DNA from 4 places in the Vallitalea okinawensis genome. Region 1 is predicted to be linked to each of the others. Evidence: predicted binding sites of a transcription regulator. Region 1 holds the regulator's gene; each other region holds the start of a gene.
The links. The regulator Rex, encoded in region 1, represses fermentation and respiration genes when NADH is low (regulators of the CRP and FNR family bind a similar motif). The targets are predictions, from matches to a motif close to ATTGTTAANTANTTAACAAT.
Positions count from the first base shown of each region.

Region 2: the regulator Rex is predicted to act here: its motif matches at 2,173-2,192, upstream of C1Y58_RS25140 (CD0519/CD1768 family membrane protein).
Region 3: the regulator Rex is predicted to act here: its motif matches at 2,192-2,211, upstream of C1Y58_RS03035 (NAD(P)H-dependent oxidoreductase subunit E).
Region 4: the regulator Rex is predicted to act here: its motif matches at 2,755-2,774, upstream of gap (type I glyceraldehyde-3-phosphate dehydrogenase).

Region 1 is NZ_PQDH01000001.1:262,229-266,420, forward strand. It holds gene C1Y58_RS01430 (YcdB/YcdC domain-containing protein) at 1-35, opposite strand, end outside; gene C1Y58_RS01435 (cell wall hydrolase) at 189-995, opposite strand; gene C1Y58_RS01440 (redox-sensing transcriptional repressor Rex) at 1,515-2,210, opposite strand; gene C1Y58_RS01445 (ABC-F family ATP-binding cassette domain-containing protein) at 2,587-4,192, shown strand, end outside.
Region 2 is NZ_PQDH01000027.1:8,166-12,357, reverse strand. It holds gene C1Y58_RS25145 (C40 family peptidase) at 1-446, opposite strand, end outside; gene C1Y58_RS25140 (CD0519/CD1768 family membrane protein) at 928-2,130, opposite strand; gene C1Y58_RS25135 (thiamine pyrophosphate-dependent enzyme) at 2,465-4,192, opposite strand, start outside.
Region 3 is NZ_PQDH01000001.1:651,529-655,720, reverse strand. It holds gene C1Y58_RS03045 (SpoIIE family protein phosphatase) at 1-102, opposite strand, end outside; gene C1Y58_RS03040 ([Fe-Fe] hydrogenase large subunit C-terminal domain-containing protein) at 102-1,802, opposite strand; gene C1Y58_RS03035 (NAD(P)H-dependent oxidoreductase subunit E) at 1,802-2,047, opposite strand; gene ligA (NAD-dependent DNA ligase LigA) at 2,520-4,192, shown strand, end outside.
Region 4 is NZ_PQDH01000002.1:203,211-207,402, forward strand. It holds gene tpiA (triose-phosphate isomerase) at 1-234, opposite strand, end outside; gene C1Y58_RS06115 (phosphoglycerate kinase) at 265-1,461, opposite strand; gene gap (type I glyceraldehyde-3-phosphate dehydrogenase) at 1,605-2,591, opposite strand; gene C1Y58_RS06125 (sugar-binding transcriptional regulator) at 2,957-3,985, opposite strand; gene C1Y58_RS06130 (DegV family protein) at 4,174-4,192, opposite strand, start outside.

The sequences.
Region 1 (4,192 bases):
AGGAAACAGCTTGTTATTTTTCTAAAATATTTCATAGTGTCCTCCTTTTAAGGCATATGCCTATAATCAAAACTTCATCAATTATACCATAATTATCCATAACCGTAAACCGAGTCTGTTATTTTGAAATATAGATGTAAAAAAAAGCAACTCGAGTTACGAGTTGCTTACTTTGTATAGTCATGCTTTTAATACGAATAGAAGGTATGAACGCCATGTTTATACACTTCTGTTAAGTTGTTATCAAACCATGCTACCGCAGAGGTAGATGCTAATCCTTTTGCAACAAAGAACAATGCTCCATTTGAGTAGTCTTCACCAGCTAATGCACGATTAACGGCTTCTACAGTAGAAGAAGTTATTGGTACAGTGTAGTAACGTCCATCATCAAGTGGTGAAAATTGACCAGGTTGGTGAACAACTTCAAAAACAGTACCAGGAAAACGGCTGATACGAACACGATTTAAAACCACGTTTGCTACAAGTATTTTCCCGATTATATCTTCGTCTGTCGCCTCAGCTTCAACTATACGGAGAAGTGATTCATAATCATCATCTGTTAAGTCAAAATTAACAAATGAATACTCCGCATCCGTCTGATTGATAGGCTCTAAATTGGATGACGTAGATAGATTTCTACTATCTACTGGAGCAACGGAAGCTGTCATTAATGGTGAATTATCCGTTGCAAAATCATCTTCTAATTGGTAATAGGTCTCTTCTATTTCATTGTAAGTTAATTCTAAATCATTTATATTTTCTAAAACTGCTGTGTTATTCATCTCATCTTCCATTACAGCATAATAAGCATACTCCATAGCATTTTGCTCATAGTAACTGTAAAGCACAATAGAAAATAATCCAACTAATACCAAGCCAATTAGTCCTGCAATAAGAAGTGGTTTCTTTGATCTCTTCATCTTATAGCAGTTTTTGTCTGAGTCGAATGTATACTTTTTGATATCAGAGATACATTCGCTCTGCTTTGCTTTCATTGAGATTACTCCTTTCTCATAACCAACTGTAATATTTTTGTGTAAGAAAGTAATTTGATACGTTCCTTTCACAAATGATTTCCTACATATGCTTAATCGAGACATAAGTCTCTTTTTTTACATCTGTAGGATATGTCTTTTCAGTTAAGTGATTATATATAAATTTTTACCACATGTCAACGGGTTTTATTCATTTTTATTAAATTTTTTTGAAATTTCATAAAAAAGATTTAAAATATTATTAACAATTATATAAAAATTGTTAATAGTTTAGAACACTTCCCATGGTATAACTTACATATTTTATTTAACTTAACTATTTTATCACTTAGCTTTTATGCAATATTTACAAAATCTAACTCTAAAATGGCTGTGATTTAGCTTACATCAAGGTTTCTACGATTTTAAAACAGGACTAATTTATATATATTATAACATTTTTCAGTATAATGTACAAATTTTACCAGTTGACATTCCTAAAAAAGCTGACTCAAATATATACATGAGTCAGCTTTTCTCTTATTCTTCTTCTTTATTAGCTTTATTTTCTTTCAAATTATAGGACAATGTCATTAAACTATCCAGTAAATGTACATTCTCTACTGTAACATGTTCAGGTAAATTTAAATCGATAGGAGCAAAATTCCATATTGCTTCGATCCCCCAATCAACAAGATCATTTGCAACAGATATAGCCTTTGTCCTAGGTAATGTTAAAATTGCGATATCAATGTCATTTTCTCGGACAAACTGCTCCATTTCATCAATATCTTTAATTTCAATCTCCCTAATACTCATACCCACTAGTCTAGGATTAACATCGAAGAGTCCTTTTACAGTAAATCCTCGTTTATCAAACTTTGCATAATTAGCTAATGCTTGACCCAAATTACCAGCACCAACTATAATGACACTATAATTTTTATCTAAACCAAGAATTTTACCTATTTCTTCATATAGAAACTCTACATTATATCCGTACCCTTGTTGACCAAAACCACCAAAATTATTAAGATCTTGTCGAATTTGTGATGCTGTTATACCCATTCTTTCACTCAATTCTCTTGAAGAAATACGTACAACGTCTTTTGATAAGAGATCGCCAAGATAACGATAATATCTGGGTAATCGTCGAATGACAGCGATTGATATCTTCTTATCAGAATCCATACCTTCATCTCCTTCTAAGGCACCATCAAAAATTAAATAAGTCATCTATAACGACTATTTAATTTTCTACCACATACCTAACTAAGAAATTGCCTACGCCCTAAGCAAATTCTTATTCTAATTAAATTTATTATAGCATTACTGTGTAAATTTTTCAAATGAAGCCTTTTAATCATATAGAAATTTTGATATGATTAAAAAGGTAAAATGAGAATGCTATATTGTATAATGTATACAATATATGACACTGTTATTGGATTATGCTAATAATATTCGATGATAAATTAGTAATCAGACGTATTTTTTCCAATATTTATTATTTTATTTACTGCAGTACATATTAAATCATTGTACTAAATATATAATTTCTCACAACATTTTTTGTGTAATACGTATATACCAATGAACTTAGGAGGTTATCATGATACTCTCATGTAAAAATATAAAAAAATCCTTTGGAATTGATGAAATTTTAACAAATGTAACTTTCCATTTAAACCAATATGATAAGGTCGCTTTGGTAGGCATTAATGGCGCTGGAAAAACGACCCTTTTTCGCATTATTACTAAAGAACTCACTGCCGATGAAGGTCGTATAACCCTCTATCAAAATGCTTCATTAGGTTACCTTTCCCAAGAACAAGACTTAGTATCGGCACATTCCATCTATGAGGAATGTGAGACTGTTTTTGAAGACGTCATTAAGACTGAGACTCAATTACGTGAAATAGAGTCGAGAATGAATGAACTCAATGGCGAAGCTTTAGAACAGTTAATGCTAACGTATTCTGAATTACAACACCAATTTGAAAGCATGAATGGCTATGGTTACAAGAGTCAGATCACTGGTGTACTAAAAGGTTTGGGGTTTACTGTCGAAGAGCTAGGTAAAGCCATCAACACATTATCAGGCGGACAAAAATCTCGTGTTTGTTTAGCTAAGCTACTCCTACGGCAACCAGAAGTTTTACTACTGGATGAGCCAACCAATCATCTGGATATTGAGGCCGTAACCTGGCTTGAAGAGTATTTAAGAAATTATAAAGGTACTTTATTAATTATCTCCCATGATCGTTATTTCTTGGACAAGATTGTTAGTAAGGTTATTGAAATAGAAAACAAGAAGTCTGAAGTCTATTCAGGTAATTATAGTTTCTATGCTAAACAGAAGGCAATCAATCGTGATATACAATATAAACATTATTTAGAGCAACAACGGGATATCAAACAGCAGGAGGCAGTAATTGCTAAATTACGTTCTTTTAGCCGTGAGAAGTCTATCAAACGAGCTAAGAGTCGTGAAAAGGCTTTAGATAAGGTTGAGCTTTTGGAAAAGCCTACACATATCAATGATGAAATGCGTTTAGTTTTTCAGCCGAAGAAAGTTAGTGGTAATGATGTCTTGTTTGCTGAGAATTTGTCAAAAAGCTATGATCATCAACTTTTCGATAATGTAGATTTAGATATTAAGCGTGGAGATAAGATTGCTCTAATCGGTGCAAATGGTATTGGAAAGACAACTTTATTTAAGATTATCATGAAGCATGTGCCTGTGGATACTGGCCAAATAACATACGGGAGTCGTGTTCAAATAGGCTATTATGATCAAGAACACGATAGTTTATCTGAAGATAAAACCATCTTTGAAGAATTATCGGACACTTATCCAAAAATGACGAACGGTGAAATCCGTAATACGCTGGCAGCATTTCTTTTCACTGGTGAAGATGTTTTCAAATCCATCCTCTCTTTGAGCGGTGGAGAAAAGGGTCGTGTTAGTCTCTCTAAAATCATGCTATCAGAAGCTAATTTCCTTCTGATGGATGAACCTACGAACCATCTCGACATTACCTCCCGTGAAGTATTAGAAAATGCGTTAAGTCAATATGAAGGAACATTATTTTTCATCTCCCATGACCGTTATTTTATCAATAAAGTAGCTACAAAAGTTTTTGAACTAACTCCAGAAAAGCTTATCGCTTATCTTGGAAACTATAATGATTATGTTGAAAAGAAGGAGCAATTAC
Region 2 (4,192 bases), on a different contig from region 1:
GATAACTTTGTATTATAAACATAGCCATACTGCTCTTTATATAGTACATAACTATATTCTTCTCCAACAGACAAGACTTTTATCTCTTCAGCTCCTGGTATTGTTTCCATAATATTCTCTGTTTTCTGTTCAGGCTCACTGCGCAAATTCACATCTGCTTGTACCAATGCCGGTATTCCATTGAAGGTAACATAATCCTGAAACACATATGCTATTTCATCGTTATATTCAATCTCATAATAATCTCCGTCCACATCAAGTATATGTACTTGACTATCTGTCTCAAGCTGCGAGATGATATTACTAGAATTTTGAACCGGTGCTGTTCTTACATTAATTTGATCTACATTTACAGTCCCTACTACTGCAGCGTGAGCATTCATTGTATAAATCAAAGTACCTGCAATACAACAAAGGGTTTTAACATATTTTTTACGAAAACTCATTTTTTGTCCTCCAGAAGTCAGTTTATTGTGATACTAATCAATTATGTCAAACTTCTCTTTGGTTTATTATATACCTTTTTAAATAAGTTATTAATTAATTATTACATTCTTATTATATCCAGTTCATTTTTTAATGTCAAATCCACCGTGCGTCCCCAATATTACAAGCTTATTTCATTATCATGATATAGAGATCTTTTATTAATATATAATTAATATTTTATTAAATACTTATTAAATTATAGACTTGTCTATACTATTATATGCTATATTATTCCAAAAGTTTCTTGTATATTTCAAATAAACCCAAAAATGATTACCATTACTTTCCTTGTTGAATGTAATATATTTAATTTTTTCTTAATAGACTAAAGGAAGTCACATTAATAATCCAAAACCCAAGCTAAATCTTCATTTTTACGCACAAGAAAAGTAAAAAACTACTCACAATTGTGAGTAGTTCAATATATATTCCATTTCTTTAAATTATCGTGAATAAAACATAAAACCAATGGGCTGCAATTCCTGCCACTAAGCCCCCAATGGTATGACTTATAATAGCCTTACCTGTCAGTTCTCTACAGTCTAAGCTATCCATCATAGCAACATGAGTACTTAAGTAACCACTCCAACACATACCCATTGCTGTAAAGACAGCTATTTCGTTCCCACCTATTAAACCTTCTTCGAGTAAAGTAGGAACTAGCCCAATAGCCGCACCTACAGCCCCTAAAGATGTTATGGGTACTGCTATAGCTTCTGGACTCTGGAAACCAAAAAGTGGCTCCAAAATAAAATCAAGTTGATTAGCAATAGCAGGTAACAAACCAACTCCTTCATAAGCTACTCCGGTATATCCTTCAGGTGAAGGTCCATTCGTAAATAATAGAACAACTGTACATATAATAAGTACTCCTGGTATGATGCTTAATCCAATATCCACACCTGATTTACCACCTTCTAATAATGCAGCTAATAAACGTTGCCCAGTTGTACCTTCTCTTACTTTACGGTAAGTTAAAACATCATAGTCTACATCACTTTTAACAATAGGCTCGGCATCAACGCCATATACTTTCTTAGTAAATTGAAGCATAATACGAACACTGATAATACTACCCACAAAGGCACCTAGGTTACCAATTAAAGCTGGCATAACAAAACTTTCACCTATAGGTGATGCTTGAGCCATCATAAACGCTGTTACAACTAACCCCATACCAAAAGCTGTTCCTAAATTTGTTAAAGCAGGGAGTTGATATTGTTTAAAAAATTTCTTAAAACCATCTTCCTTAGCTAATGTAATAATAGCTGGGTTATCCGATAAATATGTTGTCACAATCCCTAATACTGATGCACCAGGCATGTTGTATAAAGGTTTCATAAATATGGACAAAATCTTATTAAGCATGGAGATGACTCCAAACTCGGTTAAGACAGAACCAATAGCACCTGCCAAAACAGCTATCCCCATAATGAAAAATACGGTATTCAACAATAAGTCGTGGGCAGTATTGATTAAGGTATTAAACATATTAACTAAACCCATAACTGAAATTAAATAACCAAAAAATAAACAGAAAATAATTATTGCAATAATTCCTTCAGTACTTACTGCTTTTTTAAGTCCATTTGTGCTAACTCTTTGATTTAGCTTCCTGGAAGTATTCTTCATAGTTTCCATGTAAATGCCCCCGATTTAAATTTTTCAAGCTAATTATAGGGCATTCTTAAATAAATGTAAATAACTTATTGATAAATAAAATTTTTTAAAGATTTTTAAAAAAAATCGTAAAATTTTATTGCAAAACATCTTTAAATTAATAACTTACTTAATGCTTTTAGGTAAGGCTAATGACCACATTCAAAACCTTTTCCAGATAGATACTCTTGTACTACTTTCATCATAAATTTTCAACTATATTTTTCAATATAAAAACCGACCTCCATCAGTTAGATTTTAGGCCTAACATCTGGGGGTCGATTCATTAACAGGTTCTTTTATCTATCACATTATCCTATAAGAATGGGCTATCGCTTTGAGCTTTAAGTCGACCCCAACGACGATCCACTTCTTCTTGGATACTTGTTAAAATACTTTCATTATCAGGTTTTAACAAGTGCTTTGTTCTACCCATCATGCTAAAGAAATCAGCAATAGGTATCTTTTTATTTTTTGCTTCTGGATTGTAAGTGATGTTTGTAATACCTCTTTCAATTTCATAAAGAGGATGGTAACAACTATCCACTCCTGCTTCAATAACACTACGCTCATAGCGAGGATTATCACCCCAGTTAAGAGGGCATGCTGATAGTGTTTTAATGAATGCTAGCCCATATTCATTAGCATACTTTTGAGCTTTAGCAGCTTTCTTAATGAAGTCCATAGGTATATGCTCGGATACAGTAGCTACATATGGAATATTCGTTGCTGCAAAAATCTGAGGTGTATCTTTGTGGAAGGTTATCTTACCAACTTGAGCCGGACCTACATGTGATGTAGATGTTTTAGCTCCCATAGGAGTCGTATAAGATTGTTGATAACCTGTATTCATATAACCACCATTATCATATTCCATAATGATCATTTTATGATTTCTTAATGCAGCACCAATAGCAGGTCCCATACCAATATCAAGCCCACCATCACCACTAACCATAACAAATGTAAACTCATCTGGAATCTCACCACGACGTTTCTTTTCTTCAAACATTTCAACAAGACCCGATAATGTAGCTGCACCATTTTGGAATAAGTTATGAATATAACTTACACGGAATGATGTTTTAGGATAGGCTGTTGTAACAACCATACCACAACCTGTTTGGAATAAAAGAACAACGTTTCCTTCAATACCTTTTAATAACAAGTTAACATTAACTGGAATACCACAACCAGGACAAGCTCCGTGACCGGCAACCCAGCGTTTTGGCATTTTAGTAGCATTCTTTATAATACCACCTTTTACTTTGAAGAGACCATTTTTATCATCCACTTCAACAGATGTAACTCCTGGACTTGCCTCTTCTTTAGAGATTGGTTTCATGTATTGAACTGGTTCATAACCTTCTTTACCTTTATATTGACCATAGTAATCAAACTTCTTATGCTCTTCCTTTTTGCCTTCTGCTATATCATAAGCTTTATTCAACATATGGATAGCATCTTCTTTATAGAAGTCTTTACCACTTAGACCATAAACTAATGAGTTGACTTCAATATCAGCCTTAAAATCGTGTAATGTAGCTTTTAACTCCAGTGACAAGTTACCACCACCTGCACCGTAACTATCTTGTCTATCAGCTACTACTATGGATTTAACATCTTTACAGATATTATAGAGACCTTCTTTATCCCATGGTCTTAATGCATTAATGGTGAATACACCAACTTTTTTACCTTCTTTTCTTAATTCATCAACTGCAATCTTTGCAGTATCATAGGATGAGCCAAGAATAAATAATGCCGCTTCAGCATCTTCCATTTCATGACCCTCAATTACTGTATACTGACGTCCAGAAATTTCTTCATATTCCTTGAATACACGTGGAATTACTTCTCTTGCTTCTTCCATTGCTAAATGCAGCTGGAACTTATTATTGATTAAATCTGGCTCATTCATATAAGAACCAATTGTAACTGGTTTGTCAGGATCTAATGCATGTGTATCTGCAACGTATTCTCCTAAGAAATCTCTTACATCTTCATCATTTGCGAATACATTAACTCTTCTCTTCTGATGAGA
Region 3 (4,192 bases), 390 kb from region 1:
AATAATGCTATCTTCGTTTTTAATTATTTCAACTTTATCTCCGCACAATTCTTCACCAAATTTATTGATGCTATTTGTAGCAATGTCTACAAAAGAGTTCATTATTTTATGTCACCTTCTTCACCAATAACAATCTGTTGCAATTTCATCAGGGTGATTTTGGTTTCGGCAGTGGTTTCACCTAATAACCCGGCAATTTCTTGGGCCACACGCATCTGCTTATCAATGACGTTTTGTGCAGCTGACAAGGTGTTCTTTTTTAACTTAGCCAGCTCATCATCCCGTTTGACTTGCTCAGTTAAGTTATGAAGGATCACTAAATAACTATTTTGCTCTTCAAGATAAATAATGTTTTCAATACAGACTAAACCGTATTTCAAGTATGAGACTTTTTTCCCTATTATGTGTTCTTTAGTTGACTTTACTAGTTTAAAATCTTCCCCATTAAGGAGCCTGCTTATGGGTTGTCCTTGGATAGTAGTAGAAGTCATAAAAATCTTTTTAGCAGCTGGGTTTAAGTGAATAATATTTAAATCCTTATCAAGCAAAAAGATAATATTTGGAGAATGTTCAAAAATAGTATTCGTTAAACTCTCAGCTTTCTCTCGCATGAAATGGATGCACATTTCCGGATGTGACATGCCTTCAAATACAGCACGGGCTTTTTCGATACAGGTATCGTATCCGCACGCTCCACAATTTAGCTCATCAGCCTTGCTGTATTTACCCATGGAGTGAAGTACTCTCTGAATTTCATCTTCAGATATCTCTGTTTTCGCAATAGGTTTGCTACTAAAAGGACGCTGATAGGTCTGAACACTGTTAGAAAGAGTAAGTGGGTTTTTACTTTTTCTGCGAGTTAGGTTCAATTGACGTACAAAGATTGATGATCCTTTTGCAGACTTAGGAAGTGCCGGTCCGCCTATACAACTTCCTATACATGCGTTAGCCTCTATGAAGGTACCGTTGATCTCACCTTTGCATAGAGAACTGAAAACAGATTTACACCCTTCTAAGCCAGAAACAGATAATGTTTCATAACCTAAGCTATTAATACAATCCTGAAGTCCGACAATGATACCTTCTTCCATGGGGTAAGATTGTCCAACTGATAGATGATTGCTTGCCTTTTCTCTTGATTCTTCCGTAACCACCACATTTTCTTGTTGAATCCAATTTTCAACTTCTTCAAATGTGAGAACAGCATCCAAAGTACCGATCTGTTTATAATAGAATGCTTCTTTTTTCTTTGCAATACAAGGACCAATAAATGTGATGAAAGCATCTTCACCATATTTTTTTCTTAACATTTTACTGTGAATTGCCATTGGCGATTCAATGGGCAGTAAATATTGCAAGAGTTCCGGATAATAAACTTCAATCATTGTAGTAATAGCAGGGCAACACGATGTTATGTAGTTATCAAGTTTATGTTCTTTCATGTATGATGCATATTGTTGACTGACCGTTTCTGCACCAATAGCTGTTTCTTCGATATGGGAAAATCCTAGTGCCTTTAAGCTATTTATTAATGTTTGTGGGTTGTCATAAATAGCTAAGTAGGACGGCGCTATTGAGGCAATCAATTTTTTCTTTTTACGCATGCTTTGAATAACATCTAAATCAGATACCACATTTCGTGCATTCTGTGGACAAACTACAAAGCATTGCCCGCAAGCGATACAGCGATCTTTCATAATGGTGGCTTGATTGTCGATTAACTTGATAGCTTTAACATGGCAATTTTGTATGCACTTATAGCAGTTTTTACAGTTAGCTGATGAAAAGTCCATGATCTGCATTAGTCCAGTCTCCTTAATACTTCTTTATTAAAAAAGTCTTCAACGATATCTGGTGTAACAGAATGAATCTCATCATCTATTTTGACTGAAACTGCTTCTGTGCAATGACCTAAGCAAAAGGCGGCATTGATGGATATGGAGCCATCAAGTTTTTGGGCTTTAACTTGCTCCTGAAAACCATTAATCACATCGTAAGAACCTTTTAAATGACATGCACTGCCGATGCACACATAGATTGTTAACATTATAACCACTCCTTTTAAAAGTGAGATTAGATAGATAAACCAGCATCTATCTTTATATTACTAGCTTGATAAGGAATGACATATATGAGTTTACGAACTCACAACAAGATATTAACATTTTACCTCGCAAAACACAAGTGTTTAATTGTTAAAATATTATCAAAAAAATAATAGATTTTTTGTTACTATTTGTGGCAATACAGTTGAAAATGCATCATTTTAAGGCTTTGAAAATTTATTACAAACTGTAAATAAATACTGGACAAAGTGGTAAAAATAGGTTATAATAATGCTACAAAAGAAGAAGAAGTGGTTATGTTAATAGGGAAATACAGTAGGAATTGCTGTGTTTCCTTTTTTCTTGTTTTAAAATGATTTTGAGTATGATAAAATGATGTCATAAGTAACATAAGAAAAGAGTAATAGTGTTAATACTATTAACAATAGAAGTTAAAGAATAATGGGTGAGCAGATGAAAGATTATAATCGAATAAAAGAACTAGTAAAAATAATTAATGAAGCCAACAAGGCTTATTATCAAGCCAATAAAGAAATAATGACTAATTTTGAATACGACGAGTTATACGATGAGCTTGTCAAATTGGAAGATGAATCGGGTATTGTATTAGCTAATAGTCCAACCAGAAAAGTTGGGTATGAAATATTGAGTTCATTACCTAAATATAAGCATGAGCAAAGAATGTTATCTCTTGATAAAACAAAGGAAACAAGTAAACTAAAGAGTTGGCTTGGAAGTCACGAAGGTATTTTATCATGGAAATTAGACGGATTAACCATCGTTTTAACATATGAGAATGGAGAATTAGTACGTGCAGTCACCCGGGGTAATGGTGAAGTTGGAGAGGTAGTTACCAATAACGCAAAAGTCTTTGAAAATATTCCCCTTAGAATACCTTTTAAAGAATCTCTGATGATTCGTGGTGAAGCGGTTATCAAGTATTCAGATTTCAAGCGCATTAATGAAAAGTTGGACCCTGAGGAGCAATATAAAAATCCAAGAAATCTATGCAGCGGTACTGTTAGACAACTTAACAATGAGATTACAGCAGGGCGGTCTGTTAACTTTTTTGCTTTTACGGTTGTCCAATCTATAGGAAAAGAGTTTGACGATCTTAAAGTTAATCAGTTGAAATGGTTAAATCAACTAGGTTTTGATACTGTAGAATATGAAATTGTTACAAGCGAGTCAGTAGAAGAGGTTGTTAACGGATTTGCTGATATAATTGTGGATAATGATTTTGCATCCGATGGACTTGTTTTAACCTTTAACGAAATAGCTTATTCTGAAAGCTTAGGCTCAACATCAAAATTCCCAAGGCATTCCATTGCATATAAATGGAGCGATGAACTCAAAGAAACGAATTTAAGAGAGATCAAGTGGAATACTTCTCGTACAGGTCTTATTAACCCTATCGCAATTTTTGATCCTGTTGAGTTAGAAGGAACAACTGTATCAAGAGCAAGCCTTCATAATGTGAGCATATTAGAAGCGTTGGAGCTTGGTAAAGGTGATACGATTACTGTTTACAAAGCTAATATGATCATACCTCAAGTGGGAGAGAACTTAACCAAGAGCGGTATTGATAAGTTACCTGAGAATTGTCCAGCTTGTGGTGGCGATACAGAAGTCAAAGTCATCAACAGTGTCAAAGAGCTGTTCTGTACAAACCCAAACTGTAGTGCAAAACTTTTAAAAGCATTTAGTCATTTTGTTGGTAGAGATGCTATGAATATCGAAGGTCTATCCGAAGCTACCCTAGATAAATTCATTGACAAGGAATTTATTAAGAACTTTGGTGATTTGTATCGATTAGAAAAGTATGAAACTGAGATTATTGAAATGGAAGGCTTCGGTAGAAAGTCCTACGACAATCTCATGAAGTCCATAGAGAAATCCAAAACCATGGAGTTGGCAAATTTCATTTATGCACTAGGGATTCAAAATGTGGGTTTATCCAATGCTAGATTACTGTGCAAGAATTATAAAAATGATTTTAATATAATTAGACAAGCTACAGTAGATGAATTAATAGAAATTGAGGGTTATGGAGGAATTATTGCGGCATCTATTTCTAATTACTTTATGAATGAACATAACGAGATGATTATCGATGATTTATTAAA
Region 4 (4,192 bases), on a different contig from region 1:
TGCAATTTCACCTGTGTAAGCACCACTTTCTTCAAAATGCATGTTTTGAGCACCAATTTCAATGTTTGTACCTTTAGCAGCTTCAACCGCTAACAATAATGATACATATGGTGGGCAAAATACCACATCTACTTCTTCGTTCTTTACTAAAGGCTTTAACTCTTCGATTAACGCTAAAGCTTCCTTAGGTGTTTTATTCATTTTCCAGTTACCTGCAATGATCTTTTTGCGCATTGTATTCCCTCCTATTATTAACAACGTTACCTATTTATCGTTAGCTGCTGCTACCCCTGGTAATTCTTTACCTTCTAAGAACTCTAATGATGCTCCACCACCTGTAGAGATGTGTGTCATCTTATCACCGAATCCTAAGATATTAACAGCTGCAGCAGAATCTCCACCACCAATGATTGTAGTAGCATCTGTTTCAGCTAAAGCTTTAGCTACTGCAATTGTACCATGAGCAAAGTTTTCAAATTCAAAAACACCCATTGGTCCATTCCAAACAACAGTTTTAGCATCTTTAACAGCATTAGCATATAACTCCATAGATTTAGGTCCAATATCAAATCCAGACCAACTTTCTGGAATGCCTGCCTCAGCAGTTACAACTTGGCTTTCTGTATCATTCTTGAACTCTTTACCAATAACATGATCAACAGGTAATAAGAAATTAACACCTTTTTCTTCCGCCTTCTTAATCATTTCAGCAGCATAGTCTAATTTCTCAGCTTCGAGTAATGAACTTCCTACTTCTAAACCTTGAGCCTTTAAGAAAGTATAAGCCATACCTCCACCAATGATAATTGTATCTACTTTTTCTAATAAGTTATTGATAACATTAATTTTATCAGATACCTTTGCACCACCTAAGATCGCAACAAAAGGTCTTTCAGGATTGTTAACCGCATTACCTAAGAAGTTGATTTCTTTTTCCATTAAATAACCTACTACTGCTTCATCAACAAACTCAGTAACACCTACATTAGAACAGTGTGCTCTATGAGCAGTACCGAAAGCATCGTTAACAAACAACTCTGCTAAGGAAGCTAGTTCTTTAGAGAAAGCTTCACCATTTTTAGTTTCTTCTTTACGATAACGCGTATTTTCTAATAATACAACATCACCATCATTCATAGCTTCAACAGCTTTTTTAGCATTCTCACCAACAACAGTATCATCAGCTGCGAATACAACTTCTTTTTCTAATAATTCACTAAGTCTTTTAGCAACAGGTGCTAATGATAATTCTGGCTTAGCTTCACCTTTTGGTTTTCCTAAGTGAGAACATAAGATAACTTTTGCATTGCCTTCAATTAATTTTTTAATAGTTGGCAATGCAGCAACTAAACGATTTTCATCAGTAATAACGCCTTCTTTTAATGGTACATTAAAATCACAACGTACTAATACTCTTTTACTTTTTGGTTGTATATCTTCAACAGTTTTTTTATTTAACATATTATTTCTCCTTCCAACACGAATAGAGTCTTTTGTAAAGCCTACAAGAAAAGTGACTATAAAATAATAAAAAGGTCCGGTCCATAGCTTAACTACAAACCCGGACCTTTCTGGTCTGATTTAAATTGTATTAAATCTTATAATTATAATCTTTCAGCAACGTATTCTGTTAAGTCTATGATTCTGTTTGAGTAACCCCACTCATTGTCGTACCAAGATACAACTTTAACCATGTTGTCACCCATTACTAATGTAGATAAACCATCAACGATTGATGAACGTGAATCCATTCTATAATCGATAGATACTAATGGCTCTTCTGAGAAACCTAATACTTTGTCATCAGCAGCAGCTTTTAATGCAGCATTTACATCTTCAACTGTTACATCTTTACCTAATTCTACAGTTAAATCAACAACTGAAACTGTAGGAGAAGGAATACGCATAGCCATACCAGTTAATTTACCTTTTAAGCTTGGAATTACTTTAGCAACTGCTTCTGCAGCACCAGTAGTTGTAGGAATGATAGATTCAGCAGCAGCTCTTGCTCTTCTTAAGTCAGCATGTGGTGTATCTAAAATTCTTTGGTCATTTGTATATGAATGAACTGTAGTCATGATACCTTTTTTGATTTCGAATTTGTCATTTAATACTTTAGCGAAAGGCGCTAAACAGTTTGTAGTACAAGAAGCATTATCAATGATGTCATCGTTAGCAGCATCGTAATCAGCTTCGTTAACACCCATAACGATTGATTTTGTTCCTTTACCTGGTGCAGAAATGATAACTTTTTTAGCGCCAGCTTCGATGTGTAAAGCAGCTTTTTCTTTTTGTCTGAAAAGACCAGTTGATTCAATTACTACTTCAACACCTAATTCACCCCAAGGTAAATCAGCTGGGTTTCTTTCAGCTAAAACTTTGATTTCTTTACCATTTACAACTAATGCATCGTTTTTAACTTCAACAGTACCGTTGAATTTTCCGAAACATGAGTCATATTTAAGTAAGTGTGCTAATGTTTTAGAATCAGTTAAATCGTTGATAGCTACGACATCAAGACCTCTTTCCATAGCTATTTTGAATGCATTACGGCCAATACGACCAAAACCATTAATTGCGATTTTTGCCATTGTTAATTCCTCCTATGTTCTACTTTTAAGATATACATCTTAAGGATTATAGTTTATTATCCAGCTGTGATTACACAGCGAACTAACAGTGATAAGAAAACATCTCTAGATTAATTTTCCCATCTTAAATAAAATAATTCTAACAATATATACTGAACTTAATATTATTAAATACTTATAAATGTTCAATATATTTTCTTGATTTTATGTATAGGGACATTTTTTGACCCACTATGCAAATTCAGTCCCAATTCATAAGTCATTTATATTTTAAACGAAAACACGTCATTTTTCAAGCCTTTTATCATAAAATTAATAACAAAAAAAATGAAATAAATAGAAAAAGATGAGGCATATTGACCTCATCACGAATTGCATATAGCTATTATTTCTTTTGCAGCACCTTCATCTATGACTAGGACCCCACCTTTTAAGTACTTTTTCAAAGCCAAAATAGCCTTAGCTTTTGATGTACCTCCTGCTAATGCAATGGTTTTATGATCCTTTATCTTATCCAAATTAATTCCAATAGTTCTTGATCGATAAACAATTTGCCCCTGCTCATTGAAATAGTATCCAAAAGCCTCAGCTACAGCTTCTTTTCTTTTTAAGAAATCGATTAGGGTATCAGAAAGTTTTCTCTGATTAGCTAACTTAATAGCGTCACCTATCCCAAATACAATGGCATTTGGATTATTTAAATACCTTTTGATAGCATCAATTTCAGGTTCTTTTTGAACACTCTCCAAGGCTTTTCTACTGAGATGATCTGGTACATTCAATAGCTTATAACTCCCATTCAATTTCTTTGCCAAAGTTGAAGCTAAGATATTTGCTTGATATTCAACTCTAGTGCCTAATCCACCTCTTGCAGGTATTACCAAAATATCATGATTGCTATTCACATCTTCTTTACATTGTTCAACCATATGAGCAACAGTTGTTCCTCCAGTTATAGCAATGATATCATTATCCTTTAATGAATTTAATAAAACAGCTGCAGCTGCTTTCCCAATATCACCTTTGGCATCATCACTGATATCTGCATTCCCTTCAACAACGATAACCTTTACATCTTCTAGAAGATCTCTAAGCTTTGTTTCAAGATCTTTCATACCCTTTAAACTGCTGATGATTTCACTTAAGCCATCTAATAATTTTTCACCCTCACGAGTTATAGTCATACCTGATCCTGATACTTCTATAAATCCACCATCTTTTAGAAACTCTGTATCAGATCGCAGAATACGCTCAGGCAATTCTAAAGTAGTTGCAAGTTTTCTTCTACCAATAGGTTGATAACGTCCAACCCCTTTAAGAATTTCATATCGTCTTTCAAGTTCTATTACGCCATTTGGAACAATCTTTTTCAATAGCCCAAATATATCATGCATGCTACTCACCCACTTCTCCCAATTCCACACAACTCTCTATTATACATACCCTCTACACCTCAAATGATGAACGCCGAGAGGCAGTAAATATCCAAAACCATCAAAAAAGCATAAACCAATTTTTGGTTTATGCTTTATATTATCATAATATTAGCACTCTGATAATGTATTGTCAATATCATCGACCTTTATTTTTTTATATAAAAA